3 regions of the Pseudomonas sp. No.21 genome follow, and region 1 is predicted to be linked to each of the others. Evidence: predicted binding sites of a transcription regulator. Region 1 holds the regulator's gene; each other region holds the start of a gene.
What was found. Region 1 encodes LexA, which represses DNA repair genes until DNA is damaged. Its sites were predicted from a motif close to CTGTNTNNNNANACAG; they were not measured.
Positions count from the first base shown of each region.

Region 2: recN (DNA repair protein RecN) is a predicted target of LexA. The motif match lies at 7,754-7,769, and genes of this name have one in related genera.
Region 3: imuA (translesion DNA synthesis-associated protein ImuA) is a predicted target of LexA. The motif match lies at 3,065-3,080, and genes of this name have one in related genera.

Region 1 is NZ_BAAJNO010000004.1:483,076-492,828, reverse strand. It holds gene fadB (fatty acid oxidation complex subunit alpha FadB) at 1-651, shown strand, start outside; gene fadA (acetyl-CoA C-acyltransferase FadA) at 682-1,857, shown strand; gene ACYJSS_RS10660 (DUF1653 domain-containing protein) at 2,008-2,244, shown strand; gene topA (type I DNA topoisomerase) at 2,358-4,967, shown strand; gene ACYJSS_RS10650 (DUF6586 family protein) at 5,035-5,553, shown strand; gene ACYJSS_RS10645 (hypothetical protein) at 5,625-5,858, shown strand; gene sulA (SOS-induced cell division inhibitor SulA) at 5,948-6,415, opposite strand; gene lexA (transcriptional repressor LexA) at 6,427-7,035, opposite strand; gene ACYJSS_RS10630 (TetR/AcrR family transcriptional regulator) at 7,276-7,983, shown strand; gene ACYJSS_RS10625 (L,D-transpeptidase) at 8,027-8,551, shown strand; gene nagZ (beta-N-acetylhexosaminidase) at 8,560-9,558, shown strand; gene ACYJSS_RS10615 (S-methyl-5'-thioinosine phosphorylase) at 9,569-9,753, shown strand, end outside.
Region 2 is NZ_BAAJNO010000016.1:26,440-36,192, reverse strand. It holds gene carB (carbamoyl-phosphate synthase large subunit) at 1-1,566, opposite strand, end outside; gene carA (glutamine-hydrolyzing carbamoyl-phosphate synthase small subunit) at 1,603-2,739, opposite strand; gene dapB (4-hydroxy-tetrahydrodipicolinate reductase) at 2,924-3,730, opposite strand; gene dnaJ (molecular chaperone DnaJ) at 3,808-4,935, opposite strand; gene dnaK (molecular chaperone DnaK) at 5,059-6,969, opposite strand; gene grpE (nucleotide exchange factor GrpE) at 7,070-7,639, opposite strand; gene recN (DNA repair protein RecN) at 7,792-9,465, shown strand; gene fur (ferric iron uptake transcriptional regulator) at 9,538-9,753, opposite strand, start outside.
Region 3 is NZ_BAAJNO010000008.1:54,419-64,171, reverse strand. It holds gene ACYJSS_RS17700 (error-prone DNA polymerase) at 1-965, opposite strand, end outside; gene ACYJSS_RS17695 (Y-family DNA polymerase) at 962-2,377, opposite strand; gene imuA (translesion DNA synthesis-associated protein ImuA) at 2,377-2,988, opposite strand; gene ACYJSS_RS17685 (GGDEF domain-containing protein) at 3,250-4,290, shown strand; gene ACYJSS_RS17680 (methyl-accepting chemotaxis protein) at 4,463-5,476, shown strand; gene ACYJSS_RS17675 (response regulator) at 5,491-5,856, shown strand; gene ACYJSS_RS17670 (STAS domain-containing protein) at 5,858-6,184, shown strand; gene ACYJSS_RS17665 (chemotaxis protein CheA) at 6,198-8,390, shown strand; gene ACYJSS_RS17660 (methyl-accepting chemotaxis protein) at 8,403-9,753, shown strand, end outside.

The sequences.
Region 1 (9,753 bases):
GTCAACCGCGTACTGTTCCCGTACTTCGGCGGCTTCTCCAAGCTGCTGGGCTTCGGCGTCGACTTCGTGCGCATCGACAAGGTCATGGAGAAGTTCGGCTGGCCCATGGGCCCGGCCTACCTCTCCGACGTGGTCGGCATCGATACCGGCCACCACGGCCGTGACGTGATGGCCGAGGGCTTCCCGGACCGCATGGCGGTGGAAGGCAAGACCGCCGTTGACGTGATGTACGAGGCCAACCGCCTGGGCCAGAAGAATGGCAAGGGCTTCTACGCCTATGAAACCGACAAGCGCGGCAAGCCGAAGAAGGTCTCCGATCCGGAAGCCTACGAGCTGCTGAAGTCCATCGTCGTTGAGCAGCGTGAGCTGACCGACGAAGACATCATCAACTTCATGATGATCCCGCTGTGCCTGGAAACCGTTCGTTGCCTGGAAGACGGCATCGTCGACACCGCAGCCGAGGCCGATATGGGCCTGATCTACGGTATCGGCTTCCCGCCCTTCCGTGGTGGTGCACTGCGTTACATCGACTCCATCGGTGTAGCCGAATTCGTTGCCCTGGCCGACAAGTACGCCGAACTGGGCGCGCTGTACCACCCGACCGCCAAGCTTCGTGAAATGGCCGCCAAGGGCCAGAAGTTTTTCGGTTAATCGCGGAACGAACAGAGCGAGAGTAGAAATATGAGCCTGAATCCTAGAGATGCAGTCATTGTCGACTTCGGCCGTACCCCGATGGGTCGTTCCAAAGGCGGCATGCACCGCAATACCCGTGCCGAGACCATGTCGGCACAACTGATCAGCGGCGTCCTGGCCCGCAACACCAAGCTGGACCCGGCTGAAGTCGAAGACGTGATCTGGGGCTGCGTGAACCAGACCCTGGAGCAAGGCTGGAACATCGCACGCATGGCGTCGCTGATGACCCAGATCCCGCACACCAGCGCCGGCCAAACCGTCAGCCGCCTGTGCGGTTCCTCCATGAGCGCCCTGCACACTGCCGTGCAGGCCATCCAGACCGGCAACGGCGACGTGTTCGTCGTCGGTGGTGTGGAGCACATGGGCCACGTCGGCATGATGCACGGCGTCGATCCGAACCCGCACCTGTCCCTGTACGCCGCCAAGGCCTCGGGCATGATGGGCCTGACCGCCGAGATGCTGGGCAAGATGCACGGTATCAGCCGCGAGCAGCAGGACGCCTTCGGTGAGCGTTCCCACCGCCTGGCACACAAGGCTACCGTCGAAGGCAAGTTCAAGGATGAAATCATCCCGATGCAAGGCTACGACGAGAACGGCTTCCTGAAGGTATTCGACTTCGACGAGACCATCCGTCCGGAGACCACCATCGAAAGCCTGGCCGCCCTGAAGCCTGCGTTCAACCCGAAAGGCGGCACCGTGACTGCAGGTACTTCCTCGCAGATCACCGACGGCGCCTCCTGCATGATCGTGATGAGCGCCCAGCGCGCCCAGGATCTCGGCATCCAGCCGATGGCTGTGGTGCGTGCCATGGCGGTCGCGGGTGTCGACCCGGCGATCATGGGCTACGGCCCGGTGCCGTCCACTCAGAAGGCGCTCAAGCGCGCCGGCCTGACCATGGACGATATCGACTTCGTCGAGCTCAACGAAGCCTTCGCCGCTCAGGCACTGCCCGTGCTGAAGGACCTGAAGCTCCTCGACAAGATGGAGCAGAAGGTCAACCTGCACGGCGGCGCCATCGCTCTGGGTCACCCCTTCGGCTGCTCCGGTGCACGTATCTCCGGCACCCTGCTGAACGTGATGAAGCAGAACGGCGGTACCCTGGGCGTGTCCACCATGTGCGTGGGTCTCGGCCAGGGCATCACCACCGTCTTCGAACGCGTCTAAGCGTCCGCTGATGGAAAAGACCGGGGCCTGGGTGCCCCGGTTTTTTGCTTTCATGGGGCTTATTTCGTCAACGGGGCTGGCCAGCGGGCGCGCGAGTGGGCACCATGCGCACCCTTCGCGAACCGGGCCATAGATGGACACGAGGGGAACATGAGCCTGCAACCTGGACTCTATCGTCACTACAAAGGGCAGCAGTACCGCGTGATCGGTACGGCGCGCCATTCCGAGACCGAAGAAGAGCTGGTGGTCTATCAGGCTCTGTACGGCGAGCACGGCCTCTGGGTCCGCCCGCTGAGCATGTTCACCGAGACGGTCGAGGTGGATGGCGAGCAGATCGCCCGCTTCGCTTTGGTGACTGCCGAGTCAGATCTCTTTCCGCGTCGCTGAGGTGTCCCGGGGCGGCGGGCAAGCTTGACCTCGTCTCGTTCGCCACTATATATAGCGGTGCCGCGTCAGGCGGTCCCGCCTTTCATTTATCGAATTCAGGAAATTTCCGATCCATGGGCAAATCGCTGGTCATCGTGGAATCCCCGGCCAAGGCCAAGACCATCAACAAGTACCTGGGCAACCAGTACGTGGTGAAGTCGAGCATCGGCCATATCCGTGACCTGCCTACCAGCGGTTCGGCCAGTGCCAGCAAGGAACCGGTGAAGCGCGGCAAGGCGGCCGCGTCCGAGGCTCCGGCGCTATCGCCCAAGGAAAAGGCCAAGCGCCAGCTGTTCACCCGCATGGGCGTCGACCCCGAGCACGGCTGGAAGGCGAAGTACGAGATCCTTCCCGGCAAGGAGAAGGTGATCGAGGAACTGCGCCGACTGGCCAAGGATGCCGACACCATCTATCTCGCAACCGACTTGGACCGCGAAGGGGAGGCCATCGCCTGGCACCTGCGGGAATCCATCGGTGGTGATGACAGCCGCTACAAGCGCGTGGTGTTCAACGAAATCACCAAGAAGGCCATCCAGGAGGCCTTCTCCCAGCCCGGCGAGCTGGATATCAACCGCGTCAATGCCCAGCAGGCGCGCCGCTTCCTGGACCGTGTCGTGGGTTACATGGTCTCGCCGCTGTTGTGGCAGAAGATCGCCCGCGGCCTGTCCGCCGGTCGCGTGCAGTCGGTCGCTGTGAAGCTTGTGGTCGAGCGTGAGCGTGAGATCCGTGCCTTCGTGCCCGAGGAGTACTGGGAAGTCCACGCCGACCTGGGCACTGCCAAGGGTGCCAACGTGCGCTTCGAGGTGGCCAAGGAGAATGGCGCGGCCTTCAAGCCGCTGAACGAAGCCCAGGCCATGGCCGCGCTGGAGCAGCTCAAGTCCTCCAGCTACAGCGTGCAGAAGCGCGAAGACAAGCCGACCTCCAGCCGTCCTTCTGCGCCTTTCATCACCTCCACCCTGCAACAGGCGGCGAGCAACCGCCTGGGCTTCGGGGTGAAGAAGACCATGATGATGGCCCAGCGTCTCTACGAGGCGGGCTACATCACCTATATGCGTACCGACTCGACCAACCTCTCTGCCGATGCCATCACCATGGTGCGCGGCTTCATCGAAGGCGAGTTCGGTGAGAAGTACCTGCCGGCCAAGCCGAATTTCTATTCGAGCAAGGAAGGCGCCCAGGAGGCCCACGAGGCCATCCGCCCCTCGGACGTCAATCTCAAGCCGACCCAGCTGTCGGGCATGGAACGCGATGCCGAGCGCCTGTACGACTTGATCTGGCGCCAGTTCGTGGCCTGCCAGATGCCGCCGGCCGAGTACCTGTCCACCAGCGTCAGCGTGGCGGCCGGCAACTTCGAGCTGCGCGCCAAGGGCCGCATCCTCAAGTTCGACGGCTACACCCGTGTGCTGCCGCAACAGAGCAAGCCGGGTGAAGACGACGTACTGCCCGACATGAAGGAAGGCGAGGCGCTCAAGCTGATCAAGCTCGATCCCAGCCAGCACTTCACCAAGCCGCCGGCACGTTTCTCCGAGGCCAGCCTGGTCAAGGAGCTGGAAAAGCGGGGTATTGGCCGCCCATCCACCTATGCTGCGATCATTTCCACGATTCAGGAGCGGGGCTATGTGACGGTGCATAACCGTCGCTTCTACTCCGAGAAGATGGGTGACATCGTCACCGAGCGTCTGAACGAGAGCTTCTCGAACCTGATGGACTATGGCTTCACCGCCGGCATGGAAGAGAACCTGGACGATGTGGCCCAGGGAGAGCGCGACTGGAAGAACCTGCTTGACGAGTTCTACGGCGACTTCAAGAAGAAGCTGGAAGTGGCCGAAGTCGCTGACAGCGGCATGCGCGCCAACCAGCCGACCCTGACCGACATCGCCTGCCGCGAGTGCGGCCGGCCGATGATGATCCGTACCGCCTCCACCGGCGTGTTCCTGGGTTGCTCGGGCTACAGCCTCCCGCCCAAGGAGCGCTGCAAGGCCACGATCAACCTGGTGCCGGGTGACGAGATCGCTGCGGACGACGAGGGCGAGTCCGAGTCCCGCGTGCTGCGTGGCAAGCATCGCTGCCCGATCTGCAGTACCGCTATGGATGCCTACCTGCTGGACGAGACCCGCAAGCTGCATATCTGCGGCAACAACCCCGATTGCGCGGGCTACGAGATCGAGCAGGGCCAGTACCGCATCAAGGGCTATGAAGGCCCGAGCCTCGAGTGCGACAAGTGCGGCAGCGAGATGCAGCTGAAGACCGGTCGTTTCGGCAAGTTCTTCGGATGCACCAACCCCAGCTGCAAGAACACCCGCAAGCTGCTCAAGAATGGCGAGGCTGCGCCGCCAAAGATCGACCCGATCAAGATGCCCGAGCTCAAGTGCGAGAAGGTGGATGACACCTACGTGCTGCGCGATGGCGCTTCGGGCCTGTTCCTGGCAGCCAGCCAGTTCCCGAAGAACCGCGAGACGCGAGCGCCTCTGGTGTTGGAACTGATTCCGCACAAGGAAGAGCTCGATCCCAAGTACCACTTCCTGCTCAGTGCGCCGGCCAAGGATCCTGATGGCCGTCCGGCGGTCATTCGTTTCAGTCGCAAGACCAAGGAGCAGTACGTGCAGTCCGAAGTTGACGGCAAGCCGACCGGCTGGCGTGCCTTCTTCGACGGCGGCAAGTGGAAGGTCGAAGACAAGCGCTGATTGGCGGTTGCGCGCCTGCCCGGGTGGGCGCGCATACTACCGATCTGATCCAGCAGGAGTGGCCGTCATGGCGCATGAGCTCTATACCCGCACGAACCAGAAACTCTACTTCGCCGGCCTGGCCCTGGAATCCTTGCGCAAGGCTGAGGAAGGGCGGGCGATGAATGCCCAGGCGCTGGTTCAGGCAGAGCGCGAAGCGGCCCTGTTCCATCTGCATGGTGCTTTGCTCGGTCTCTGCCACGAGATCGCCGGGTTCTACCGGTTGCCCCAGGCCGCCGCGCCGCGCCCGGAATTGCTGTTGACCGCTGATGTGCTCGCCGCTGCGCCGAGCCCCGAGTTGTCCGAGCTGGTCGAACTGGCCCAACAGCCTGAAACCTGGCTGGCCGAACTGCTGGCTGCGCACGCTGCACTATTCCTGCCGCCCCAGGCGCCGAAAAAGGCGAAGGTCGACCCGACGATGCCGCTGATCCAGGCTGTAAGTGTGGATGACGAGCCGACGCCTCTGTCCGGGGTGACCCTGGAAGAGTGGCGGCAGAACTTGAAGGCACTGGCGTTGCGCTTCCGTGAGGGGCTGTCGGAGTGCTGAGTAGATCGATGGGCTAGGGCGGCCCGTCAGCCGGCTGGTACAATGCCCGCCTTTAGTGGAGAGATGACCCCATGCCAACGTCCTTTCTGGAAATAGTCGAGCTGCCCGACGGCCGCATCATCCTGCGCCGCGCGGAAGACGAGGAGGCGTTGGTTACGCTGGACTTCTCTTCCGACGCCAAGGCGTTCCTGCAAGGGCATCACCTGGAAGTCGCCAAGGCCATGCTCAACGTGGGCGTGCAGATGGCCGGTCGTCTGGCTGAAGGTGAAGTGGATCACGACGAAGGTCCGCGCGTCCTGCATTGATGGGTGCTTGGTCGGCTCCTTCGGAACCGATTATTCCCCTCGACTGTTACCAATCCATTGCGGCCGTATTCCGGTCGTGAGCGCGATTCCTATCCCAGTCGGATGTTTAGGCTTTGCGCTCCACCCTGGCGTGCCGCCTGGGCGAGTGCCTGTTTCTCCGTCCGGTTCAGACGCAGCCAGCTGACTACGGTGTGGCTACGGCCTAATCGAAGGGCTTCGCATGTCAACTCCAGCGCACTGCGCTCTCCCCGGGGCTCAAGGAGCAGGATGCGCTCGCGATTCAGCCCGGCGTCCCGCAACCAGCCCTGGGTAAGGCTGGCGGGCGCGCCGATCAATGTCAGCCAGCGGGCATCCTGCTCCTGGCTGAGTTGGCGAAGGATGGGGGCTAGCAGGTGGCGGCAATGCCCGGCAGCGCCGCTCAGCGACAGCTCGCTGAAGGCTTCGGGTTCCTCTTCCCAGTGCTCGTCGAGCTCCAGTGCAAGTGGCGCCGGGCTGGCGACTATGGCGTCATGGAAAAGCGGTAGTTGGGTTCGGCCAAACGATTGCGGAAACTGCATGACGCCTCCTGTTAGCGGCGGATGACGCCGACGCTCAAGCCTTCGATGACCAGATCCCGCTCCTGAAGGTCCACCTCGATCGGTGCGAAATCCGGGTTCTCGGCGATCAGCCAGACCTTGTTGCCCTCGCGTTTGAAACGCTTGACGGTGACCTCGTCATCCAGGCGGGCTACCACGATCTGGCCGTTGCGGGCCTCGCGGGTGGTATGGACGGCGAGCAGGTCCCCATCGTGGATGCCGACATCCTTCATGCTCATGCCGCTCACGCGCAGCAGGTAGTCGGCGCGGGGATGGAAGAACTCCGGGTTGATCCGGCAGGATTCTTCGATGTTCTGCTGGGCAAGTATGGGAGCGCCGGCAGCTACGCGACCGATGATCGGCAGGCCGTCTTCCTCGGTGCTGGGCTCGAAGCCGGGGATGCGGATGCCACGGGAGGCGCCGGGAGTCATCTCGATCGCACCCTTGCGGGCCAGCGCCTTGAGGTGCTCTTCGGCAGCATTGGGTGACTTGAAGCCCAGTTCCTGGGCGATCTCCGCACGGGTGGGCGGATAGCCGTTGTCTTCGATGCAGCGCTTGATGAACGCGAGGATCTCGGCTTGGCGGGGCGTGAGTTTCAGCATGTCGGCGCTCTGTTTTTTTATACAGTGACTGGGATTATATACAGTGATCATGGCTTGGCAACAAGTCTTCTCTGCATCCTCTCGCCGTGTGCCTTGTGGCTCTAGTGACTTGCCTGTCGTCTTGCGTGAATATGTCGCCTGCGAGCCGTGACCGGGGCGTCAGAAGATGGTGTGCGCGACTTGACAAGCCAGCGGCTTGAAACGTATGTTTCAAACAAGTGTTTGTCAGGCGGAGGAGCCATGGCCCAGTCGGAAACCGTCGAACGCATTCTTGATGCTGCGGAACAGCTGTTCGCGGAGAAGGGCTTCGCCGAGACTTCGTTGCGTTTGATCACCAGCAAGGCGGGTGTGAACCTGGCTGCTGTGAATTATCACTTCGGCTCGAAGAAGGCGCTGATCCAGGCGGTGTTCTCGCGCTTCCTCGGGCCTTTCTGTCAGAGCCTGGAGCGTGAGCTCGATCGCCGGCAGGCGAAGAGCGAGGCGCGCGCGACTCTCGAAGAGCTGCTGGAGATGCTGGTGGAACAGGCGCTGGCGGTGAAGCCACGCAGCGGCAATGACCTGTCCATCTTCATGCGCCTGCTGGGGCTGGCGTTCAGTCAGAGCCAGGGCCACCTGCGCAAATACCTGGAAGAGGTGTACGGCAAGGTCTTCCGCCGTTACATGCTGCTGGTCAACGAGTCGGCGCCCAAGGTGCCGCCGCTTGAGCTTTTCTGGCGTGTGCACTTCATGCTCGGTGCCGCCGCGTTCAGCATGTCCGGCATCAAGGCGCTGCGCGCGATGGCCGAGACCGATTTCGGCGTGAACACCTCCATCGAACAGGTCATGCGCCTGATGGTGCCCTTCCTGGCCGCCGGCATGCGCGCCGAAACCGGGCTGTCCGACGAGACCCTTTCAAAAGCGGTCCTGAAGCCGCGCAGCAAGTCCCCGAGTACGCCTGCCAAGGCCTGATCCCGGTGGGCGAGGGCAGGGGGATCGGCTAAGCTAGCGCCCCATGCCCGACCTCGATCTTCTCCACGTTTCCATCGCTGACCAGTGCCTCTACGGCTTTGCCGGAGAGCGCCTGGTGTTGCGTCTTCCCGTTTCCACCGCGCTGAACGGCGCCGGTGAGCTGAGTGGCTCCAATCGCACGCCTCGCGGCCTTCATCAGGTGCGCGCGAAGATCGGCGAGGGACTGCCTCAAGGCGCCGTGCTGCGAGGCCGTCGCTGGACCGGCGAGACCTGGACGCCCGAGTTGCACGCGCAGTTCCCCGGTCGCGACTGGATACTCAGCCGCATCCTCTGGCTGAGTGGTTGCGAGCCCGGGCGCAACCGCCTGGGCAAGGTCGACACCATGCGTCGCTACATCTACCTGCACGGCACGCCGGACACCGAACCCATGGGCGTACCGCTGTCCCATGGCTGCGTGCGCCTGCGCAATGCCGACCTGCTTGAACTCTTTCCCCGCGTTCCCGTCCATTGTGCGGTGCGGATCGATGAAGCGCCCCGGCCTGACTGGGCCGCGGCAGAACTCTCCTGAGGAATCCCATGCAAGGCTCCCTGATGCTGGACATCGGCGGCACCTGGCTGACCGCTGAGGATCGCCAGATCCTGCGGCAACCCGAAGTGGCCGGCCTGATCATCTTCGCGCGCAATATCGAGGACCCGCGCCAGGTGCGCGAACTCTGCGCTTCCATCCGCGCCCTGCGCCCGGACCTCATTCTCGCCGTCGACCAGGAAGGCGGGCGTGTGCAGCGTCTGCGCCAGGGGTTCGTGCGCCTGCCGGCCATGCGTGCGCTGGCCGACAACGCCGATGCCGAAGCGCTGGCCCGGCTGTGCGGCTGGCTCATGGCGACCGAAGTCCTGGCCGTTGGGCTGGACATCAGCTTCGCCCCGGTGCTCGATCTCGATCACCAGCGCAGCGCCGTGGTCGGCAGCCGTGCCTTCGAGGGCGATCCGCAGCGCGCCACCGACCTGGCCGGTGCTTTCATCAAGGGGCTGCGTGCTGCCGGCATGGCGGCCACCGGCAAGCACTTCCCCGGCCATGGCTGGGCGGAAGCCGACTCCCACGTCGCCATTCCCACGGATGAGCGCAGCCTGGAGCAGATCCGCGCCGCGGACCTGGTGCCCTTCACCCGCCTGGCCCCCGAGCTGGACGGCATGATGCCCGCCCACGTCATCTACCCCCAGGTCGATGCCCAGCCCGCCGGTTTCTCGCGCCGTTGGCTGCAGGACATCCTGCGAGGCGAGCTGAAGTACACCGGGGTGATCTTCAGCGACGACCTGTCGATGGCCGGCGCCCACGTGGTGGGTGACGCCGCCGAGCGCATCGAGGCCGCGCTGAGCGCAGGCTGCGACATGGGCCTGGTGTGCAACGACCGTGCTGCCGCCGAGCTGGCCCTGTCGCGCCTGCAGCGTCTCGGGGTGACGCCGCCTGCGCAGCTCGCGCGCATGCGCCGCCGCGCTTTCCCGGGCACCGAATACCGTCAAGACCCGCGTTGGCAAACGGCGATCGCCGCCCTGCGCGAAGCCCAGCTGATCGACTGAAGGAAGCGAAATGACCGTTTACGCGATTATCGGTGGTACCGGCCTTACCCAGCTCGAGGGCCTGACCATGAAGGCGCTGCTCAACCCCGAGACGCCCTACGGTGCGCCTTCGGCGGGGATCGTCCAGGGCGATTACGCCGGCCGCGACCTGCTGTTCCTCGCCCGCCATGGCCACCCGCACCGCATTCCTCCGCA
Region 2 (9,753 bases), on a different contig from region 1:
CACCTTGAGCTTGTGGCGATGGGCACGCAGGCTCTTCTCGGAAACACCGAGCAGCTTGGCCAGGCGCGCATCGGAGAAGCCCTTGCGCTTGAGCTTGAACATCAGGTCGCGGTCGATGGCGGACAGACCGAGAGTCTGTACGTTCGCCTCGTCCTTGATCAGGTCTTCGATCTGGACCAGGAACCACTCGTCGATACGGGTCAGCTCGAACACTTCGGCGACGGTCTTGCCGGCGCGGAAGGCATCGGCCACATACCAGATGCGATCGGCGCTGGGCACGGTCAGTTCGCGACGCAGGGTGCTCTCGGCTTCCGGATCGTTCAGATCGAGCTTCGGATCGAAGCCGGCGACACCGACTTCCAGGCCGCGCAGGGCTTTCTGCATGGACTCCTGGAAGGTACGACCGATGGCCATGACTTCACCGACGGACTTCATCTGCGTGGTCAGGCGGGCATCGGCCTTGGGGAATTTCTCGAAGGCGAAACGCGGCACCTTGGTGACCACGTAGTCGATCGCCGGCTCGAAGGACGCCGGGGTGCGACCGCCGGTGATGTCGTTGGACAGCTCGTCCAGGGTGTAGCCGACGGCCAGCTTGGCGGCGATCTTGGCGATCGGGAAGCCGGTAGCCTTGGAGGCCAGCGCCGAGGAGCGGGATACGCGCGGGTTCATCTCGATCACGACCATGCGGCCAGTGTTCGGGCAGATACCGAACTGCACGTTGGAACCGCCGGTTTCCACGCCGATCTCGCGCAGCACCGCCAGGGAGGCGTTACGCAGGATCTGGTATTCCTTGTCGGTCAGGGTCTGGGCCGGGGCCACGGTGATCGAGTCACCGGTATGCACGCCCATCGGGTCGAAGTTCTCGATGGAGCAGACGATGATGCAGTTGTCCTTCTTGTCGCGGACCACCTCCATCTCGTATTCCTTCCAGCCGATCAGCGACTCGTCGATCAGCAACTCGCTGGTCGGCGACAGGTCCAGGCCGCGGGCGCAGATTTCCTCGAACTCTTCACGGTTGTAGGCGATGCCGCCACCGGTACCCCCCATGGTGAAGGACGGGCGGATGATGCAGGGGAAGCCCACCTTCTCCAGCACGCCGTACGCTTCTTCCATGTTGTGGGCGATACCGGAAACCGGGCAGGCCAGGCCGATGTCCTTCATCGCCTTGTCGAAGCGCGAACGGTCCTCAGCCTTGTCGATGGTGTCGGCATTGGCACCGATCATCTCGACACCGAACTTCTCCAGCACGCCGTGCTTTTCCAGGTCCAGTGCGCAGTTCAGCGCAGTCTGGCCACCCATGGTCGGCAGCAGGGCGTCGGGGCGCTCCTTCTCGATGATCTTGGCCACGGTGGCCCATTTGATCGGCTCGATGTAGGTGGCGTCGGCCATGGCCGGGTCGGTCATGATAGTGGCCGGGTTGGAGTTCACCAGGATGACGCGGAAACCCTCTTCCTTCAGGGCCTTGCAGGCCTGAGCGCCGGAGTAGTCGAACTCGCAGGCCTGGCCGATGACGATCGGGCCAGCGCCGAGGATCAGGATGCTTTTGATATCTGTACGTTTAGGCATTTTTACTCACTCGAATCCTTGGGTCAGTCGACAGGCTCAGCGGCGCTTGGCCATGGCTTCGATGAAGCGGTCGAACAGCGGGGCCACATCGTGCGGGCCAGGGCTCGCCTCCGGGTGCCCCTGGAAGCTGAAGGCCTCCTTGTCGGTACGCTCGATACCCTGCAGGGTGCCATCGAACAGCGACTTGTGGATGGGGCGGACATTGGCCGGCAGGCTGGTCTCGTCGACGGCGAAACCGTGGTTCTGGCTGGTGATCATGACCACGCCGCTGTCCAGGTCCTGGACGGGGTGGTTGGCGCCATGGTGGCCATGGCCCATTTTCAGGGTCTTGGCACCAGAAGCCAGGGCCAGCAACTGGTGACCGAGGCAGATACCGAAGACGGGGATCTCGGTCTCGAGGATTTCCCTGATCGCGGCGATGGCGTAGTCGCAGGGCTCAGGGTCGCCAGGGCCGTTGGAAAGGAACACGCCATCCGGATTGAGCGCCAGCACTTCACTGGCCGGGGTCTGTGCCGGCACCACGGTCAGGCGGCAGCCGCGGGCAACCAGCATGCGCAGGATGTTCAGCTTGACGCCGTAGTCGAACGCCACCACGTGGTAGGGCAGCTCGCTGGCCGGGATTTCCGGGTGGCTGTCGGTCTTCAGGTTCCAGATGCTGGAGCGCCACTCGTAACGCTCGGTGCAGCTGACCACCTTGGCCAGGTCCATGCCCTTGAGACCGGGGAAGCTGCGCGCCAACTCCAGGGCTTTTTCTGCAGTAGCACCTTCACCGGTGAGGATGCAGCCGTTCTGCGACCCCTTCTCGCGCAGGATGCGGGTCAGGCGACGGGTATCGATGCCAGCGATGGCGACGGTGCCGTTGGCCTCCAGGTACTCGGGCAGCGACTGCTTGTTGCGCCAGTTGCTGGCCAGCAGCGGGAGGTCACGAATGATCAGGCCGGCGGCCCATACGCGATCGGACTCGGCATCTTCCGGCGTGGTGCCGGTGTTGCCGATGTGGGGGTAGGTCAGGGTGACGATTTGCTGGGCATAGGAAGGATCGGTGAGGATTTCCTGATAGCCGGTCATGGCAGTGTTGAACACCACCTCTCCGATGGTCTGGCCGTCGGCCCCGATGGATTCACCGAGGAAAATGCTGCCGTCGGCAAGCGCGAGTATGGCTGGCTTAGTCAAGAAGACCTCCCGTAGATCAAGGCTGAAGCAAACGCAGGTTGTAAAAAAGCGGGATGACGTTTTGAACCGTCACCCCGCTTTTTTATCTGAGCCATTCTGCGTAACTTTTAGTGGACACACTAAAGCTGCAGCTTACAGGAGAAGCCTTTTTCGGTCCACCGTGGAGTAGGACCTTTTGGCGGTTTCAGCGCAAGCCGAGCACATCCTGCATGTCATAAAGGCTCGCTTCCCGACCTTCCAGCCAAAGCGCCGCGCGAACTGCGCCGCGGGCGAAGGTCATGCGGCTGGATGCCTTGTGGGTGATCTCAACGCGCTCACCATCCGCCGCGAAGAGAACGGTGTGATCACCGACCACATCGCCAGCCCGAACAGTGGCGAAACCGATGGTCTCGCGCGGACGGGCACCGGTCTGGCCTTCACGCCCATACACTGCCACCTTCTCCAGATCACGCCCGAGCGCACTGGCAACGACCTCGCCCATGCGCAGGGCGGTGCCGGACGGTGCGTCGACCTTGTGGCGGTGATGGGCCTCGATGATCTCGATATCCACGTCATCACCCAGCACACGGGCAGCCGTATCGAGCAGCTTCAGGCAGAGGTTCACACCGACGCTGTAGTTGGCGGCGAAGACGATCGGGATCTCCTTGGCCGCCGCGCTCAGCCATTCTTTCTCCTGCTGGGAGAAACCGGTGGTGCCGATCACCATGGCCTTGCCTGCCTTGCGGCAGATCTCCAGGTTCTTGAGGGTCACGGTCGGGTGGGTGAAGTCGATCAGCACGTCGAACTCATCGACCACCTTACCCAGATCACCCGACAGCGGTACGCCGATACGGCCGAGACCCGCCAGTTCACCGGCATCGGCCCCCACCAGGGTGCTGTCCGGGCGATCGATCGCGGCGGTCAGACCCGCGCTACCGCCGGTCTGCTGGACCGCCTCGATCAGAATCTTGCCCATGCGCCCGGCGGCGCCCATCACTGCAATACGTCGCATACACAAAGCTCCAAGCTGCAAGCCTCACGCCGCAGGCGCCGCTCGTCGAGCCTGCGCCTGCAGCCTGGGCCGGGATGTCAAAGATCGCCGAAGAAGCGCTTCATGCCTTCGAACCAGCTGCTGGCCTTGGGCGAATGGGAGCCGTCGTTCTGCAGGGACTTGCGGAACTCCTCGAGCAGCTCGCGCTGGCGCTTGTCGAGGTTGACCGGGGTCTCGACCACGACGCGACACATCAGGTCGCCCGCACCCCCACCACGCACCGGGGCCACGCCCTTGCCGCGCAGACGGAACAGCTTGCCGGTCTGGGTCGCTTCCGGGATCTTCAGCTTGACCCGGCCATCGAGGGTCGGCACTTCCAGTTCGCCGCCCAGGGCGGCATCGGCGAAGCTGATCGGCACTTCGCAGTACAGGTGCTTGCCGTCACGCTGGAAGATCGGGTGCTCACGCACGTTGACCACGACGTACAGGTCGCCCGCCGGCCCACCCATGGCGCCGGCCTCGCCCTCGCCGGACAGGCGGATGCGATCGCCGGTGTCCACGCCAGCCGGCACTTTCACCGACAGGGTCTTGTGCTCCTCGACGCGCCCCTGGCCGTGGCAGCTGCCACAGGGATCGGAAATCATCTTGCCGGTGCCATGGCAGCGCGGGCAGGTCTGCTGGACCGAGAAGAAGCCCTGCTGCATGCGCACCTGGCCGATGCCGCCGCAGGTGGTGCAGGTGACGGGGCTGGTGCCCTTCTTGGCGCCGGAGCCTTCGCAGGTCTTGCAGTTGACCAGGGTCGGCACGCGGATGGTGACAGTGGTACCGCGCACCGCTTCTTCCAGGTCCAGCTCCAGGGTGTAGCGCAGGTCGCTGCCACGCTGGGCGCCACCGCGCTGGCCGCCGCGCTGGCCACCGAAGAAGTCGCTGAAGACGTCGCCGAAGATGTCGGAGAAGCTGGCGCCGCCGAAGCCCGCACCACCGCCCGCGCCCATCTGCGGATCGACACCGGCGTGGCCGTACTGGTCGTACGCCGCGCGCTTGCTGGCATCGGAGAGCACTTCGTAGGCCTCGTTGGCCTCCTTGAATTTCTCTTCAGCAGCCTTGTCGTCCGGATTGCGGTCCGGGTGGTACTTCATGGCCAGACGACGATAAGCCTTCTTCAGCTCAGCCTCGCTGGCGCCCCGCTCGACACCGAGGATTTCGTAAAAGTCACGTTTAGCCATTGGTTCTCTGCACTCTTCAAATTTCGCGCCCTCCAGACACGCCGACGCGGGAGCAAGCTCCCGCGCGGTGCATCAACCTGCGGGGCTGGGCCCCGCAGGCAGGAGAGCAAGCAAGCCTGATGCTTACTTGTTGTCCTTGACCTCTTCGAACTCGGCGTCGACGGCATCATCGGATGCCTTGTCTTCGCCGGCCGGAGCACCTTCACCCGCCTGGGGCTGTTCGGCATACATCTTCTGCGCCAGCGGAGTGGAAGCCTGGGACAGCGCGTTCATCTTGGCTTCGATCTCGGCCTTGTCGTCGCCCTTCACGGCAACTTCCAGCTCACCCAGCGCCTTCTCGATGGCCGCCTTCTCTTCGGCAGTGGCCTTGTCGCCGGCCTCGGTGAGCATCTTGCGGGTCGCATGGACCAGCGCGTCACCCTGGTTGCGGGCGGCGGCCAGCTCTTCGAACTTGCGATCCTCCTCGGCATTGGCCTCGGCGTCACGCACCATCTGCTGGATTTCGTCCTCGGACAGGCCGGAGTTGGCCTTGATCACGATGGACTGCTGCTTGCCGGTGGCCTTGTCCTTGGCGGACACGTGCAGGATGCCGTTGGCGTCGATGTCGAAGGTCACCTCGATCTGCGGCACGCCACGCGGAGCCGGCGGGATCTCGGCCAGGTCGAACTTGCCCAGGGACTTGTTCTGGGTGGCCTGCTTGCGCTCGCCCTGCAGCACATGGATGGTCACGGCGGACTGGTTGTCGTCGGCAGTGGAGAACACCTGCGACTTCTTGGTCGGGATGGTGGTGTTCTTCTCGATCAGCGCAGTCATCACGCCACCCAGGGTTTCGATACCCAGGGTCAGCGGGGATACGTCGAGCAGCAGCACGTCCTTCACGTCACCGGACAGTACGGCGCCCTGGATGGCGGCACCGATGGCCACGGCCTCGTCCGGGTTGACGTCCTTGCGCGCTTCCTTGCCGAAGAAATCGGCGACCTGCTTCTGCACCAGCGGCATGCGGGTCTGGCCACCCACGAGGATCACCTCGTGGATGTCGCCCACGTCCAGGCCGGCGTCCTTCAGGGCAATGCGGCACGGCTCGATGGTGCGAGCGACCAGGTCCTCGACCAGGGCTTCCAGCTTGGCGCGGGAAATCTTCACGTTGAGGTGCTTCGGACCGGTCTGGTCTGCGGTGATGTACGGCAGGTTGACGTCGGTCTGCTGGCTGGAGGACAGCTCGATCTTGGCCTTCTCGGCGGCTTCCTTCAGGCGCTGCATGGCCAGGGGGTCACCCTTGAGGTCCATGCCGGATTCTTTCTTGAACTCGTCGACGAGGTAGTCGATCAGGCGGATGTCGAAGTCTTCGCCACCGAGGAAGGTGTCGCCGTTGGTGGCCAGGACCTCGAACTGGTGCTCGCCGTCGACTTCGGCGATCTCGATCACCGACACGTCGAAGGTACCGCCACCCAGGTCATAGACGATCACGGTGTGGTCGCCCTTGGCCTTGTCCATGCCATAGGCCAGCGCAGCCGCGGTCGGCTCGTTGATGATGCGCTTGACGTCGAGACCGGCGATGCGGCCGGCATCCTTGGTAGCCTGGCGCTGGCTGTCGTTGAAGTAGGCCGGAACGGTGATCACCGCTTCGGTCACGGTCTCGCCGAGGTAGTCTTCGGCGGTCTTCTTCATCTTCTTCAGCACCTCCGCGGAAATCTGCGGCGGCGCCATCTTCTGGCCCTTCACCTCGACCCAGGCGTCACCGTTGTCGGCCTTGGCGATCTTGTAGGGGACCATCTTGATGTCTTTCTGCACGACTTCTTCTTCGAAGCGACGACCGATCAGGCGCTTCACGGCGTACAGGGTGTTGTGCGGGTTGGTGACCGCCTGGCGCTTGGCGGACTGGCCGACAAGGATCTCGCCATCGTTGGTGTACGCGATGATCGACGGCGTGGTGCGAGTGCCCTCGGCGTTCTCGATCACCTTGACGTTGCCGTTCTCCAGGATGGCGACGCAGGAGTTGGTGGTCCCCAGGTCGATACCGATGATTTTGCCCATGTTCTCTCTCCCGAAACTTTGGATTTGCCGAGACCCCGTTTCACTGGTCGCGGCAGCATGAATACGCTTGGTTAAACAGATGGGGGCCGCAGCCCGGATTTCAAGCCTGCTCGTCGATGGACGGCGGCACTTCGGCCGGTGCCTTGCTGACCACCACCATGGCGGGGCGCAGCAGGCGGCCGTTGAGCAGGTAGCCCTTCTGGAACACCTTGAGCACGGTGCCCGGCTCCACATGGGTGCTTTCCTGCATCGCCATCGCCTGATGGTGTTCCGGATTGAACGGCGCGCCATGGGGATCGACCGCCTCCAACTGGTAGCGCTTGAGGGTGTCGTGGAACAGCTTGAGGGTCAGTTCCATGCCCTCGCGCACCGGCTTGATGGCCTCGTCCTCGGCGCTGCTCAGCTCCAGGCCGCGCTCGAGGCTGTCCACCACCGGCAACAGGTCATTGGCGAATTTCTCCAGCGCGAATTTGTGCGCCTTCTCCACATCCTGCTCGGCGCGCCGGCGGATGTTCTGCAACTCGGCGGCAACGCGCAGGGACTGATCCTGGGCCGCGGCCAACTGCTCTTCCAGCGTCTGCACACGGGTCACGAGGTCTTCGCCGCCGGCGGCCTCGGTAGCGGTGTTCGCCTCAGGGTTCTGGTTGTCCAGGGTCTGTTCGTCAGCCATGCGTTCCTCCTTTCAAAAACGGGCCGGGCAATAACCCGGCGATCTGTCCGCCTATATGGGGTCGCAATTTGTCGGTTCAAGGGGGCGGGGTGATTGTCAGGCGGAAAACAAACACTGTATAAATACCCAGCCATCGCCCTGGGAGTGCCGCCATGCTGGTCCACCTTTCCGTCCACAACTACGCCATCGTCGAACACCTCGATCTCGAACTCGCCGGCGGCATGTCGGTGATCACCGGCGAGACCGGCGCGGGCAAGTCGATCATGCTCGACGCCCTGGGCCTGACCCTGGGCGATCGCGCCGACAGCGGCGTGGTAAGGCCGGGAGCGGACAAGGCGGACATCCTCGCCAGCTTCGATCTGCACGACATTCCCGAAGCCCGCACCTGGCTCGCCGAACGCGACCTGGATAACGACGGCCCCTGCATCCTGCGCCGGGTCATCACCGCCGAAGGCCGCTCGCGCGCCTATATAAATGGCACCCCCTGCCCACAGGGCGACCTCAAGAGCCTGGGCGAGCTGCTGATCGACATCCACAGCCAGCACGAACACCAGTCGTTGCTCAAGCTCGACACCCACCGTCGCCTGCTGGACGAGTTCGCCGGGGCCAGCGAGCTGGCCCGCCAGGTGCAACTCGCCGCGCAACGCTGGAAGCAGACCCGCCAGGAACTGGAACGCCTCTCCCGCAGCGGCGAAGAACAACGCGCCCGCCACCAGCTGCTCAGCTACCAACTGGAAGAGCTGGAGAACCTTGCCCTCGGCGACTGCGAGCTCGACCAGCTGGAGCAGGAGCACAAGAACCTCTCCAACGCCGAAAGCCTGCTCGCAGGCTGCCGCCAGGTGCTGGACATGTGCAGCGAGAGTGACGCAGGCAACGTGCTCAGCGCCCTCACCTCCAGCCTCAACCGCCTGACCGCCTTCAACACCCAGCAAGGCGCCATCGCCGAAGCCGTCAACCTGCTGGCCAGCGCGCAGATCCAGGTGGAGGAAGCGGTCGGCGAGATCAATCGCTTCATCGATCATTTCGACGCCGACCCGCAACGCCAGCAGCAACTGGAGGAGCGCCTCGACACCATCTACACGCTCGCGCGCAAACACCGCGTGCATCCGAGCGAGCTGGCCAGCCTGCAGCAGTCACTGCTGGAGGAGATCGAGGCGCTGAATGCGGATGACGAAGCAGTCGAGCGCCTGACCGAAGAGCTCGCGTCCTACACCCGCCATTACCAGGCCAGGGCCGGCGAACTCAGCAAGCTGCGTGGCAAATCCGCCGGCAAGCTGGCCAAGGCCGTGGAAGCCGAGATGCAGCGCCTGGGCATGCCCGGCGGACGCTTCACCATCGAACTGCACCCGATCCAGAGCCAGGACCCGCAGGCCAATGGCCTGGAGCAGGTCGAATTCCTGGTCAGCGCCAACCCCGGCCAACCTCTCAAGGCCCTGGCCAAGGTCGCCTCGGGTGGCGAGCTGTCGCGCATCAGCCTGGCGATCCAGGTCATCACCGCGCAGACATCCCGCGTCCCCACCCTGGTGTTCGACGAAGTGGACGTGGGCATCGGCGGCCCCACCGCAGAAGTCGTCGGCCAGCTGCTGCGTCGGCTCGGTGAGCGCGGCCAGGTACTCACCGTGACGCACCTGCCACAAGTCGCGGCGCAAGGCCACAACCACCTGTTCGTGCACAAGGTGCGCGGCAGCAAGGAAACCCGCACCGCCGTGGCCAACCTCAGCGAGGCGGCGCGCATCGAAGAAATCGCCCGCATGCTCGGCGGCCTGGACCTCACCGAAGAGTCCATCGCCCACGCCAGGAAGATGGTCACCAGCGCACAGGGCTGACACCTCCCACATCCCCATAAATAAAGAAGGCGACCCGCAGGTCGCCTTCTTCCATTTACTGGTGCAGTGCGCTTATTTCTTCTTGCGCACGTACAGCACCAGATTGTGATCGACCAGCTCGAAGCCGTGCTCCTTGACGATCTCTTTCTGGCGTTTTTCGATTTCGGTGTCGAAGAACTCGATCACCTCACCGCTGTCGACGCAGACCATGTGGTCGTGGTGGCCACCGTCGGCAAGCTCGAATACGGCATGGCCACCATCGAAATTGTGGCGTACCACGAGGCCGGC
Region 3 (9,753 bases), on a different contig from region 1:
CGGGCGAAGCGGACGATGTCGTGCACCGTGAGGAAGTAGCTCTCGTAGCCCAGCTCCTCGATCAACGACAGCTCATGTTCCACCTGCTCCAATGCCTTATCGCTCGCCCCACCCGGCCAGCGTTCATGGATGCCCGTGGCCACCAGATGGCGCAGCCAGCTCACCGGCGTATGCCCCTCGGCCACCAGCTCGCGCGGGTACTGGTAGTCGATCTCGCCCAGGTCGAAGCGGCAGCGCGCAGCGATCACCCGGGTCTCGACCAGCAACGCCGGCGGGTAGAAGCGCTCCAGCACCGCGAGTGAGCGCAGGTGGCGCTCGCCGTTGGGGAACAGCCGCTGCCCGGCCTCGGCCAGGGTGCAGTGGTGGCGGATGGCGGTCATGCAGTCCTGCAGGGCACGGCGGCCCCGGGCATGCATGTGCACGTCACCCGCCGCCACGGCGGGGATGGCCAGCTCAGCGGCCAGGGCCTGCAGGCGGGCCAGCCGGCTGGCGTCGTCCGGCCCCCGGTGCAGCTCCACCGCCAGCCACAGGCGCCCGGGGAAGCGGGCCCGCAACCAGCGGCCCTGCTCCTCGTCCGCCGGCTCGCCGGGCAGCCAGAGGGCCAGCAGGCCATCCAGGGCCCCTTCGAAATCCTCCGCCAGCAGGCGGTACTCGCCCTTGGCAGCGCGGCACCGGGCCCGGGTGATGAGGCGGCACAGGCGCTGGTAGCCGCCCAGGTCCTCCACCAGCAGCACCAGGCGCGGGCCGTTCTCGATCGCCATCTCGCTGCCGACGATCAAGGGCAGCGCGCTCGCCTTGGCCGCCTGCCAGGCCCGCACGATGCCGGCCAGGGTGCATTCGTCGGTGATCGCCAGGGCCGCGTAGCCCTGCTGCTTCGCCCGCTCGAACAGCTCGGCGGCGCTGGAGGCCCCGCGCTGGAAGCTGAAGTTGGACAGGCAGTGCAGCTCGGCGTACCCGGCGCTCATGCGAACCACCCGAGCAGGGTGAAGGGCCCGATCTCCCCCGCCGGGCACCAGGCCCAGGCGCGGCGGCCGTCGCGGGTCTCCAGCTGGTAGTAGTCGCGGCGCTGGTCGTCGCCATCCCACCAGCCGGACTCCACCCGCTCCGGCCCGGCGAGGAGGCGCGGGGCGAACTCGCGCAGCGGCTGGCCCTCGCGCAGCAGCCAGCCGGGCCGAGGCGGCCCCTGCAGCAGCGGCCCGGCCTGGCCGTCCACACCCAGGCGCCAGGCATGCTCGGGGCGGTGGTCTGCATGGGCCTTGAGGCCCTGCACGGCGTCATCGCCCAGGCGCGCCCGCAGGCGTTCGCGCAAGGCTTCCCAGGGCAGGTTCTGCTGCGGTCGCGGGTCGAACAGTTCGCGGTGCTCGGGCACGAAGCGCGGCAGGTCGCGGGCCAGCAGGCGCAAGGCGCGCACCGGCGCCACCACCTGCAGTTGTTCCAGGCGCCCACGGGCCAGCTCGAAGAGCATCGCCGGGTCGCGTTCGGCACCCAGCAGGCCCACCGGCACCTGGCTGTCCGCCTGGCTGGCGTGCTGCAGGTGCAGGACGAAGCGCTGCACACCGCTGTCGCGCCCGGCGAGGAAGGCGGCGAGGTCCGAGGTGAGGCGGCGCAGGGGGAACAGCAGCGCCTGGTTCGATTCCACCTCGAAGTTGAGCTCGATGCGCGCATCGAACTCATCCGGCGGCAGGTAGCAGTCCAGGGCCACGGCGCGGCGCCCCTGCAATTCGTCCAGGTGCTGCAGCACCCGTGCGGTGAAGCGCTTGGCCAGGGTCTCGCGGGGCAGCGCCAGGACCTGCTTCATGCGCCGCAGCCCCATGCGCCCCAGGGCCGTGGCCACCTCCGGCTCGAAGCCGGCACGCTCCACCGGCATGCGCTCCAGCGCATCCTGCAGCGCCGCGCCCTCTTCCACCGCCAGGCCATCGTGGATGTTGGCCAGCATGCGGGCCGCCACCGGATTGGGCGCCACCACGATGCGATGACGGAAGCCGAGCGCCGCCAGCTCCTCGCGCAGGCGCGCCTCGAAGCGCGGCCAGGGCCCGAACAGCGCCAGGCTGGAGGCGATCTCCAGCAGCAGCACGCGGGGGTAGCGCAGGCTGACATGGGAGCTGAAGCCGTAGCCCCAGGCGGCGAGAAAGCGCTGCCAGTGCTCGATCTCCCCGGCGTCGTATTCAGCCTGGGCGAAATCACGGGTCAGCGCGTGGGCGGCGGTCAGGCCCATGCCCGGGCGCAGCCCCAGGGCCCGGGCGGCCGGGTTGACCGCCTGTAGCACGCGGCGTTGGGGCGTGCCGGTGACCAGGGCCAGGGGCGCTTCGGGGTCGTCGCGGCGGCGCAGCACGGCGTCCAGCGCCAGCTGCGGCAGCAGGATGCAGACCCAGCGCATCAGTGCCCCGCGAGGGCCAGGGTGCCGGTCGGCGCCAGGCCACCCCGGCACTTGAGTACGCGCACCCGGCCCGGGCCGTCCAGTGCCAGGCGCAGGGCGGCGGGCGACGGGTTGAGGGCTTCCTGCAGGGGGCGATAGGCGAAGCCCAGGGTCTGCCCGGTTTCCGCCGCCACCTGCAACCTGCGCAGGGCCCGGTCGTCCGCCTGGCGCGGCCAGCAGAGCACGGCGCCGCAGCTGCCCGAACGCAGGCACTGCTCGGCCGCCCAGAGGGCGTCGCGGCCCTCGGCCTCGACCAGCACCAGCCAGCGCAGGTCCACCCCCGCAGCCTGCCAGGCTTGGGGATACGGCAGGTAGGGCGCGCCGACCAGCACCACCCGTTCGGCGCTGGCGGTGAGCCGCGCCAGGGTCGGCCAGAGCAGTTGCAACTCACCCAGCCCCGCGCCCGGCACAAGGATTTCGCTGAGGGCCGACTCCGGCCAGCCGCCCGAAGGCAGCGCCGCATCCAGGGCACCATGCCCCGTGGGTTGCGCACCGACAGGATGCGCACTGGCCTGGCCCTTCCAGATGCGCCGCTCGTTCAGCAACGCATCGAGGGCTACCACGGCGCCCATCAGGCGCCATCCCGGCGAAGGCGGCCCGTGAGGGCGGAAGCAAAGGAGGCAGGCATGGGGATCTCGGTACGAATTACTGTATGTGCATACAGTAATTGAGGCGAATACCTACGGCAATGCTCTACACACGCCGTAGGACGGGTGGATCATCCCCTGGCGCGAATACCCTGCGCGCGGGACCGGCGAAACCGGAGGAAAGGCTAACGGCGCGCCGACGCCCTGCGATAGCCTAGGCGCTCACGGCCTGCGGATGAGCCCGCGATGCAGCAACCCCATCACAGCCCCCCCGGTCTGGAAGACGCCGACCAGCGTGCCCTGGTGCGGCTGATCTTCGCCTCCACCGCCCTGACCCTGGCCTGCTTTTCGGTGCTGCAGTTCCTCGCCGGCAACCTGCCCCTGTCCCTGCTGGAGATGACCACCGCCGCCCTGCTCGGCTGGGCCTGCCAGCGCATCCGCCACGTCCAGGTGCTCACGCCCTGGCTCTACGCCTACCTGCTGCCGACCTTCAGCTTCCTCCTCTACATCATCGTCATGCCCGGCGCCTCGCCCACCGCCTTCGTCTGGATCTACCTGGTGCCGGTGCTCTCCTACCTGCTGCTGGGCAAGCTGCGCGGCTTCCTCCTGGCCATCCCCTATCTGGTCCTGGCGGTGATCGCCTACCTGCTGCGCTTTCCGCCACAGCCCGACGCCAAGGGCCTGATCGACCTGGGCAACGCCATGCTCTGCGGCCTGCTGATCCTGGCCTTCATGCACATCTACGAAGCCCGCCGGGCGATCGCCCACGCCCAGTTGCGGCGCCTGGCGCAGAGCGACGCCCTCACCGGCGTGGCCAACCGCGCCTTCTTCCAGCAGGCCCTGGAGCAGAGCATCCGCGACGCCGAGCGCACGGGGGCCGGCCTGGTGCTGGTGGTGCTCGACGTCGACGACTTCAAGCAGGTCAACGACCGCTGGGGCCACGACGCCGGCGACCAGGCCCTGCGCCATATCTGCCAGCGCCTGCAGCAACGGCTGCGCGCCACCGACCTGATCGGCCGCCTGGGCGGCGAGGAGTTCGGCCTGCTGCTGGGCCGGACCACCCGCGACGACGCCGCGCGCCTGGTCGAGGAACTGCGCCACGACCTGCAGCGCTCGCCGCTGCAATACGGCGAGCAGCGCATCCCCCTGTCCGCCACCTTCGGCCTGGCCGAATGGAAAACCGACGGCCACAGCGGCGACGAGCTCTACCGCCGCGCCGACAAGCGCCTCTACCAGGGCAAGGCCCAGGGCCGCAACCGCCTGGTGATCAGCGACTGCGTGCCCTGATCACCCGCATGGCGGGATTCCCCTAGACCGCCCTAGGGGCTGCCCCGATTTCGACGGAGCAGCGCACCTCCTATCGTTCCCGGTATCACTCCACTACCGGGACTCTGCCGTGCTGGCCTATTCCGTTCTCTGGTTCGCCCTCCTCCTCGGTCTCGCCGGCCTGGGGCTGGAGATGCCCTGGGTCGCGGGAGCCGGTATCGCCCTGGCCGCCGTCGCCGCCCTCCTCCTGCGCCCCCGTGCACCGGTGGTGGTGGAAGCGGCGCCGACCCGCACCGAGCCGCCGCCCACCGACTGCCAACCCCTGCTCGCCGCGGTACTGCCCGCCTGGGGCCAGAACATCGGCCAGGTGCGCGAACTGGTGAGCGGCAACGTCAGCCAGCTGTTCGGCCGCTTCGCCAGCCTGGCCCAGCGCCTCGACCAGACCCTGCAACGCTCCGAGAGCGTGATCGGCGGTGCCGGCGTCACCGACAACCTGCGCCAGGCCCAGCAACGCCTGGACGAGGTCACCACCGCCTTCCACCAGGCCACCGCCCACAAGAACGAGCTGCTGGCCACCATCGGCCACCTCAACAGCTACGCCAGCGAATTGCAGAGCATGTCCAAGCACGTCCAGGACATCGCCAGCCAGACCAACCTGCTGGCCCTCAACGCGGCCATCGAAGCGGCCCGCGCCGGTGACTACGGACGCGGCTTCTCGGTGGTGGCGGACGAGGTGCGCAAGCTCTCCAGCCTCTCCGCCGAGACCGGCCAGCGCATGGTCGAGAAGGTCGGCGAGATCAACCAGGCGATCCGCTCCACCGTCAGCGCCGCCGAGGAACTCTCGGCCAGCGAGGAAAGCAACCTGCGCTACCTGGACCAGGTGGCCGGCGACATCATGCAGGGCCTGAGCGCCAACCTCGACGAACTCACCGACACCTCCCGCGAGCTGCAGCGCGACGCCCGCACCACCCAGGCGGACATCCAGGAAATCGTCGTCAGCCTGCAGTTCCAGGACCGCAGCGACCAGATGCTCGACCACCTGCAGAACGACCTGGAGCGCCTGCTGCACGCCCTGCGCGAACAGGACCCGATCCTCGGCCAGCCGCAACGCTGGCTCACCGAGCTGCGCCGGCAGTTCACCACGGACGAAGAGCGCACCGGCCGTCGCGGCCAGCCTGCGCAGAACAGCGAAGTCACCTTTTTCTGATCATTGGAGGCCCCATGGCCAAGACCATCCTGATAGTCGACGACTCCTCGTCGATGCGCCAACTGGTGAAGATGACCCTCGGCGGCGCCGGCCACCAGGTCATCGAAGCCGTCGACGGGCGCGACGCCCTGACCAAGCTCAACGGGCAGAAGATCAACCTGATCATCAGCGACGTGAACATGCCCAACCTCGACGGCATCGGCCTGGTCAAGGAGATCAAGGCCCACAAGGACTACCGCTTCACCCCCATCGTCATGCTCACCACCGAGAGCGAGCAGAGCAAGAAGGCCGAGGGCCAGGCCGCCGGCGCGCGCGCCTGGATCGTCAAGCCCTTCCAGCCGCAGCAATTGCTGGCCGCCGTCGAAAAGCTGGTGGGCTGAGATGCTCGCCATCGAATTCGACACCGCCGCCAGCCCCGCGCGCCTCGCCCTGGGCGGCAGCCTGACCATCTACGAGGTGGCCCAGGCCCATGGCGAGCTCCTGGCCCTGCTCGCGGCCAATGCCCGGGTGGAGGCCTGGCGCCTGGACCTCGCCGAGCTGGAGGAACTGGACAGCGCGGGCGTGCAACTGCTGCTCGGCCTGCGTCGCCAACTGGTGCTGGCCGGCCACACGTTCGAGGTGGTGAACCTGCAAGGCGCTGCGCTGGAAGTCGTCAGCCTGCTGCGCCTGGACGTGCTGCTGCCCGGCGAGCAGCCGGCAGTGGCCTGAACGGAGGCGCCCGATGCTCAATGGAGAACAGTGGAGCCAGCTGCTGCTGGGCTTCATCGAAGAGGCCCGTGACCTCGGCAAGCAGGCCGAGGAATACCTGCTGCAACTCGACCAGCAACCCGACGACGCGGCTGCCATCAACGGCCTGTTCCGTGCCATGCACACCCTCAAGGGCTCGGCCGGCCTGTTCTCCCTCACGCCCCTGGTGAGCTTCACCCATCACCTGGAGAACCTTCTGATGGCGGTGCGCGACGGCCACCGCGCGCTCGACCCGTCGCTGGTCTCGCTGATGCTGCGCTGCCTCGACGAGATCGTCTCGATGATCGCCCTGATCGACCCGGAAACCGGCGACCTGCCGGTGGACGAACAGCATCAGACCGAGCTGCTCGGCGCCCTCGCCGCCCACCTCGGTGCGGCCGCCCCGGCGCACGCGGCGCCCGCCGAGGCCACGCCGCCCGCCGATGGCGGCTCGCCCAGGGACGGCGCCTGGCACATCTCCCTGCGCTTCCATGCCGACCTGCTGCGCAACGGCTTCGACCCCATCGCCTTCGTCCAGTACCTCGGCCGCCTGGGCGAGGTGCTCAACCTGCAGGTGATCGACGACGCCCTGCCGCCGCTGGCCGAACTGGACCCGGAAAGCTGCTACCTGGGCATGGAGATCGACCTCTTCAGCAAAGCCACCAAGGCCGAGATCGAGGACGTCTTCGACTTCATCCACGACTTCTGCACCCTGCGCATCCTGCCGCCCGACAGCGCCCTGGACGACTACATCCGCCTGATCCAGGAACTGCCCGAGACCGACCAGCGCATCGGCGCCATCCTCGTCGCCAGCGGCCTGCTCACCGAGCACGAACTGGCACAGGGCCTGGCCCTGCAGGCCGGGGCCCCTGAACTCAAACCGGCCCTCGGTGCGGTGCTGGTGGAAGAAGGCATCGTCGCGCCGCAGGCGGTCAGCGCCGCCCTGGCCAAGCAGAAGAGCTCGCGCGAGCGCAAGGTCCAGGAAAGCAGCCAGATCCGCGTCGCCGCGCACAAGCTCGACGAGCTCATCAACCTGGTCGGCGAGCTGGTGATCAGCGCCGCCGGGGCCCAGCTGCAGGCGCAGATGCACGGCAACGCCCTGTGCCTGGAAGGCGCGCAGACGGTCAACCAGCGCGTCGAGCAGATCCGCGAGGCGGCGCTGAAGCTGCGCATGATCGAGATCGGCGACACCTTCAACCGCTTCCACCGCGTGGTGCGCGACGTCAGCCAGCAGCTGGGCAAGGACATCCGCCTGGAGATCCGCGGGGCCGACACCGAGCTGGACAAGTCGGTGATCGACAAGCTCGCCGACCCCCTCACCCACCTGGTGCGCAATGCCATCGACCACGGCATCGAATCCGCCGAGCAGCGCCTGGCCGCCGGCAAGAGCGCCGAAGGCCGGCTGAGCCTCAACGCCTTCCACGAGTCGGGGATGATCGTCATCGAGGTGGCCGACGACGGCCACGGCCTGAACACCGCGCGCATCCGCGAGAAGGGCATCGCCCGTGGCCTGATCGATGCGCAGGCGAACCTGCCCGAGCACGATATCCAGCGGCTGATCTTCGCCGCCGGCTTCTCCACCGCCGACAACGTCTCCGACCTCTCCGGGCGCGGCGTCGGCATGGACGTGGTGCGCAGCGCCATCGACGCCCTGCGCGGCAGCATCGAGATCGACTCGCGGCCGGGCCTGGGCTGCACCTTCCGCATCCGCCTGCCGCTGACCCTGGCGATCATCGACGGCTTCCTGGTGAGCCTGGGCGAAGAACACTTCGTGGTGCCGCTGGACATGGTCACCGAGTGCCTGGAGCTGGAAGCCGGGCAGCTGGCAGAGGCCGCCTACGGCTACCTCGACCTGCGCGGCCGGCCCCTGCCCTGCATCGACCTGGCCGCGCACTTCGAGCTGCCGGTGCAGCGCGGCAAGCGGCGCAACATCGTGGTCGTCAGCCTGGGGCGCCAACAGGCCGGGCTGGTCGTCGACAACCTGCACGGCGAGCTGCAGACGGTGATCAAGCCGCTCGGCCTGCTGTTCCAGCACCTGGAAGGCATCAGCGGTTCCACCATCCTCGGCTCCGGGCAGGTCGCCCTGATCCTCGATATCGCCAGCCTGTTCCGCCACCTGCAAGGACGCGTCGACGCCGACGCCCGTACCCCTTCAACCCAACCGCGCCCCGACCTCGCGGGCTCGTAGGAGATCACCGCCATGCAATTCATCAGCAACCTGAAGATCGGCGTAAGGCTGATCGCCGGCTTTTCCCTGGTGGTGCTCCTGACCGCCGTGGTGGGGGTCCTGGGCATCGTCAACCTGGGCAAGGTCAACGACCTCTCCGACCAGATGTACAGCCGCGAGATGGCCGCCCTGGAAACCATGATGAACGCCAACCTGGACCTCATCTACATGGGCCGCCACCTGCGCAGCAACCTGCTGTCGTCTTCCCAGCAGGAACGCGACGCCACCGCAGCGCAGGTCCACGACGCGATGAAGAACCTGCACGAGAACCTCGACAAGGCGCGCGGCAGCTTCGACAGCGAGCAGTCCCTCGCCAAGCTCACCGCCCTCGACACGCAACTGGCCGAATACGAGAAAATCGTGCTGCAGATGCTCGAGGCGAACAAGAACGCCCCCCTGGCGCAGAGCACCGAGGCCACCGCACTGATGCCGCAGCTGCGTGCCCAGGGCAACGCCGCCGACGCCACCATCAGCGAGCTGGTGGCGCAGAAGAAATCCCGCGCCAAGGACGCCAACGACACCATCACCGACATCTACCTGGGTTCGCGGACCCAGATGATCGCGCTGATCCTGATCGCCGCCGCGCTCGGCTTCGCCATCGGCATCCTCGTCACCCGCTCCATCTCGCGGCCGTTGAACCGCGCCATGGGCGTGGCCAACAGCCTGGCCGAGGGTGACCTGACGGTGCACGTCGAATCCGAAAGCCGCGACGAGACCGGGCGCCTGCTGGCCTCCATGCAGCACATGACCGAGCGCTTGCGCAGCGTCATGGCCGACGTGCGCAGCGCCGCGGACTCGCTGTCCTCGGCCTCCGAGGAAGTCAGCGCCACCTCGCAGTCCCTGAGCCAGGCCGCCACCGAACAGGCCGCCAGCGTCGAGGAGACCACCGCCTCGGTCGAGCAGATGTCCGCCTCCATCGCGCAGAACACCGAAAGCGCGCAGATCACCGACGGCATCGCCGGCAAGGCCGCCAACGACGCCGTGCAGGGTGGCCAGGCGGTGCGCGAGATGGTCCAGGCCATGAAGCAGATCGCCGACAAGATCGGCATCATCGACGACATCGCCTACCAGACCAACCTGCTGGCCCTCAACGCCGCCATCGAGGCCGCCCGCGCGGGCGACCACGGCAAGGGCTTCGCGGTGGTCGCCGCCGAGGTGCGCAAGCTCGCCGAGCGCAGCCAGGTGGCCGCCCAGGAGATCGGCGGCGTCGCCAGCAACAGCGTGCACCTGGCCGAACAGGCCGGCGCCCTGCTCGACCAGATCGTGCCCAACATCCAGAAGACCTCCGACCTGGTGCAGGAAATCACCGCTGCGTCCCAGGAAC